2 regions of the Vreelandella gomseomensis genome follow, and region 1 is predicted to be linked to the other one. Evidence: predicted binding sites of a transcription regulator. Region 1 holds the regulator's gene; the other holds the start of a gene.
The links. Region 1 encodes sigma-54, which starts transcription at its own class of promoters, with help from an activator protein. Its sites were predicted from a motif close to TGGCACNNNNNTTGCTNT; they were not measured.
Positions count from the first base shown of each region.

Region 2: the regulator sigma-54 is predicted to act here: its motif matches at 1,110-1,127, upstream of glnL (nitrogen regulation protein NR(II)).

Region 1 is NZ_JARWAI010000002.1:217,268-219,664, reverse strand. It holds gene lptB (LPS export ABC transporter ATP-binding protein) at 1-134, shown strand, start outside; gene QC815_RS03140 (RNA polymerase factor sigma-54) at 238-1,653, shown strand; gene hpf (ribosome hibernation-promoting factor, HPF/YfiA family) at 1,740-2,048, shown strand; gene QC815_RS03130 (PTS sugar transporter subunit IIA) at 2,053-2,397, shown strand, end outside.
Region 2 is NZ_JARWAI010000006.1:138,686-141,082, forward strand. It holds gene glnL (nitrogen regulation protein NR(II)) at 1-1,040, opposite strand, end outside; gene QC815_RS09525 (DUF4124 domain-containing protein) at 1,247-1,783, opposite strand; gene glnA (glutamate--ammonia ligase) at 1,852-2,397, opposite strand, start outside.

The DNA of each region.
Region 1 (2,397 bases):
GCGAGACGCTGGATATCTGCGACGTGGCCTACATCGTGGGCGACGGCCATATCATCGCCAGCGGCACGCCAAGCGCTATTCTTGACAATCAGGAAGTGCGCGACGTTTACCTAGGTGCTGATTTCCGTCTGTAAAGCTGTCAATGGCATATTTATTGCCTGTGGCATACTTATTGCACTTGCACCAAAACACAACACACACTAGGGTGGATGCTTTCCGATAACGAGTGGTTCTCAGATGGTCATGAAAGCTTCTCTTCAACTGCGGATCGGCACCCAGCTCACCATGACACCCCAGCTGCAGCAGGCCATTGCCCTGCTGCAGCTATCCACGCTCGATTTACGCCAGGAAATTCAGCAGGCCCTCGACGCCAACCCGATGCTCGAGCAGGAAGACGAGTTCAGCGAGCAGGCCACCAGCGAGCCCGAGGAAACCGAGTGGGCCGACAGCATCCCCACGGAGCTCTCCGTCGACAGCGACTGGTCGGATACCTACCAAGACATGGCAGGCAGCGGCAGCTCGAGCAGTGAGGGCCCGGACTTTGAACGCCAGGCGGCCGGGCAAAGCCTCCACGGCCATCTTCTGTGGCAGCTCGCCATGACCGATTTGAGCCGCCGCGAGCAGCTGGTCGCCGAAAGCCTGATCGACGCCCTGGATACGAACGGCTACTTGACCCAACCGCTCAACGATATCCGCGAGGGGTTGCGCGCCCAGGGCGTGGAAGGCCTCAGCCAGCGCGAGGTCGAAAGCATCCTCATGCGACTCCAGCAGTTCGAGCCCACCGGCGTGTTCGCTCGCGACCTGCGCGAATGCCTGATGCTGCAGCTTGCCGCCCTGCCCGACGACACCCCGCTGCTGATGCCTGCCCGGCGACTGGTTCGCCAGTTCCTGGAAGCCCTGAGCAAGAATGATCAGCGCCTGCTCAAACGGCGGCTCGGCCTGGACGAGGCGCAGCTCGATGAGGTCATCCAACTGATCAGGAGCCTGGATCCGCGTCCCGGCAGCGAGTACACCGTCACCGATGACAGCTACGTGATTCCCGACCTGGTGGTTCGTCACGATAGCGAGGGCTGGCACCTGGAGCTCAACCCGGAAGCGCTCCCCAAACTCCGGATTCAGCCCGATTACGCCAGCCTGATCAAACGCGCCGACAAGAGCCAGGACAACCAGTTTCTCAAGGACCATCTTCAGGAAGCCCGCTGGCTGATCAAGAGCCTGTCCAGCCGCAACGACACCCTGCTACGCGTCGGCCGCGAAATCGTCACCCGCCAGATCGACTTTCTGGAACGGGGTGAAGAAGCCATGAAGCCGCTGATCCTGGCCGACATCGCCGAGGCGGTCGAGATGCACGAATCGACGATTTCTCGGGTCACCACCCAGAAGTTCATCCACACGCCGCGGGGCATTTTCGAGCTTAAATACTTCTTTTCCAGCCAGATCAGCGGCCAGGACGGCGACAGCCATTCGAGCACCGCGATCCGGGCACGGCTGAAGAAGCTGATCCAGGAAGAGCCGCCCGGCAAACCCCTGTCAGACAGCCGCCTTGTCACCCTGCTCGAAGACGCCGGTGTCCACGTGGCGCGGCGTACCGTGGCCAAATATCGCGAAGGCATGGGTATCCCGTCCTCCAGCGAACGACGCCGTTTGCGTTAGAAAGACGGAAACTCGTCACAAGGGCTTTGCTTAACGGCAAAAAGGGTTACAATCGAAGGACAGTCCGACGGATAAGGAGTACGTCAATGCAAGTCAATATTACCGGTCATCATGTAGAACTGACTGACGCCTTGCGTGACTATGTCAACGAAAAGCTGGAACGCGTTGAGCGCCATTACGACAACATCACCACCGTGCAGGTCACGCTCTCGGTCGAGAAAGAGCGTCAACAGGCGGCCTGTACGCTGCACGCCGCCGGTGCCGACTTGCACGCCGAAGCCCTCGACAATGACATGTACGCAGCCATTGATGCACTGGCGGACAAAATTGATCGGCAACTCGTCAAGCACAAGGAAAAAGCACAAGCCCGCGCCCAGGGCGCAGGCGTGCGTTAATTCAATGACGTTAGCCACTATCCTCCCCCCGGAGCGCGTACTTTACGACGTGCCCGGGGGCAGCAAAAAACGGGTGCTGGAGTTTTTCAGCACCTTTATCGCGCAAAATATCCCCAGTCTCGACAGCCAGGAAGTGTTCAGCCGGCTGATCGGTCGAGAGCGCCTGGGCAGCACGGGGATCGGCAACGGCGTTGCCATTCCCCATGCCCGCAGCCCGCATTGCGAATCGCCTATCGCAGGCTTTTTAAAGCTCAACGAAGCGGTGGATTTCGACGCCATCGACGGCGATCCGGTCGATCTGGTGTTTGTCCTGCTGGTGCCCGAAGAAGCCGATGATACCCATCTGGCT
Region 2 (2,397 bases), on a different contig from region 1:
GAATGAATAACCAGTGGGATCAAGAGACGAAATTCGGTGTGTCCCGGGCGTGAGTCGCACTCAATCAGCCCCTGATGCTGGTGCAGGATCGATTGGGCGATCGACAGGCCAAGACCGCTGCCTTCGGCACGGCCCGAGACCATCGGATAAAACAGGGTTTCTTGCAGCGCCGCCGGAATGCCGGGGCCGTTGTCCAGCACGGCCACTTCGCTGACCAGCCGGTGGCGCTCGGCCCCCAGAGTAAACTGGCGACGCGCGCGGGTACGCAGCACCAGGGTCGGCGACGGGGTTTCCGCGTCGCTCATGGCCTGCACCGCGTTGCGCGCCACGTTCAGCACCGCCTGGATCATCTGATCCTCGTCGCCGGACAGATCCGGCAGGCTGGGGTCGTAGTCACGCTGAATATCGACGTGGGGATGCTCGGCAATCAGCAGCGAGCGCACCCGTTCGAGCACCTTGTGGATATTGACCGGTTCGTGCTTGACGATGTAGTTGGGCCCCAGCATCGAGTCCACCATGTCGCGCAGCCGATCAACCTCTTCGACGATGATGTGGGTAAATTCGCGCAGCGCGGGATTATCCAGATCGCGCTCGAGCAGCTGCGCCGCCCCGCGGATACCGCCCAGCGGGTTCTTCACCTCGTGGGCGAGCCCCCGGGCCAGCACCTTGATGGTTTCCTGGCGGGTGGTCAGCGCTTCCTCGCGGGAAATCTGCATCAGCCGGTCACGCGGCTCGACCTCGAGCAGCAGCTCCGACTCGGAGAGCGGTGTCACCGTGTAATCGACGGTCAAAGCGTCGCTGTTCAGCGGGGTGATACGCGCCTCGCGCTGGGTAAAGGGATGGAATGCATCGCGGGCCTTGGCCAGCACCTCGTCAATGCTTTCATCGCCGCCCAGCAGGGTATCCAGGCTGGTTCCCTTTACCCGGCTCAGGCTCACCGCCAGCAGCGCTTCCGCCGCCGGGTTCATCCAGCACACGTTGAGGCGGCCGTCCAACAGCAGCACCGCCGTGGTGAGATGTTCCAGTAATCGCTGGTGCATGGTGGTGTCTTGCAAAGTCGCCTCGTCCATTACCTTGGGTCAACCTTCCGCTGGAAAGATGTAGTGGGCACTGCAAAAAGCGCGCCAAATGGGCGACAGCGCTGATTTGCACGCTACTTGCGCCGCGTGGCGGTGCATGGCGGGCTGTCATGGCGCAAACCGTCGGCCGCACTGCGTCACCTCTGCACCATAATGGCGCATCTGCACTACTCTGCCACCACGATGGTCACCGGTGGCGTGCGGTGCTGCCGACGCCCCTGGGCGTCCAGCAGGTCCGCCTGGAGCTGATGCCGACCGACGGGCAGGTTCGCCAGCCAGAACACATCGCTGTGCAGCGCCGATTGGCTAACGTCTCCATTGACCCGCAGCTGGACGCGATGATCATCGCGCAGTGGCGGTACGATGCGTAGCGTCACCGGCGTGGCGGCACTCACTTCCGCGCCCGTACCGGGCGAATCAATCTGAAAGCGGTCGTAGGGCATGAAAGGCGGCCCCGGCGATGCCGCGGCGGGACGCGCGTCCGTCGCCTTCGACGCTGGGCTCGGCAAGCCCGGCAGCGGCGCAAGCTCAATGGCTTCGCCGCCGTCACGCGGGGAGTCGGAGAACGTGACGTTGCCGTTGTCATCCACCACCCGGTAGACCGTTGACGACGCAACCGCCCCGGCAGCCGCCACCGTCAGCAGCAGGCCAGCGCCGACTATCGCGCTGGCTTGTCTCCAACGCCTCAATGCCTTGCGCACCATGCGCCCTCCTTCAATGAAAAAACCCCGCCGTGGCGGGGTTTAGGCTTATCAGCACCACAGAGGTGAGATTAGCAGCTGTAGTACATATCAAACTCGACGGGGTGCGTGGTCATACGGATACGCTCCACGTCTTCCATCTTGAGCTCGATGTAGGCGTCGATCATTTCATCGGTGAACACGCCACCTTCGGTCAGGAAAGCACGGTCAGTGTCGAGTGCTTCCAGCGCCTGATCCAGGCTGTGCGCCACGGTGGGTACGGACTTGCCTTCTTCCGGCGGCAGGTCGTACAGATTCTTGTCCATGGCATCGCCAGGGTGGATCTTGTTCTTGATACCGTCGATACCCGCCATCAGCATGGCCGCAAAGCACAGGTACGGGTTGGCCGTCGGGTCAGGGAAACGCAGCTCGACACGCTTGCCTTTCGGGCTCGCGGTGTACGGAATACGAATAGACGCGGAACGGTTGCGGGCGCTGTAGGCCAGCATGACTGGCGCTTCAAACCCCGGTACCAGGCGCTTGTACGAGTTGGTCGACGCATTGGTGAAGGCGTTCAGCGCGCGGGCGTGCTTGATGACGCCGCCAATGTAGTACAGCGCCATTTCAGACAGGCCGGC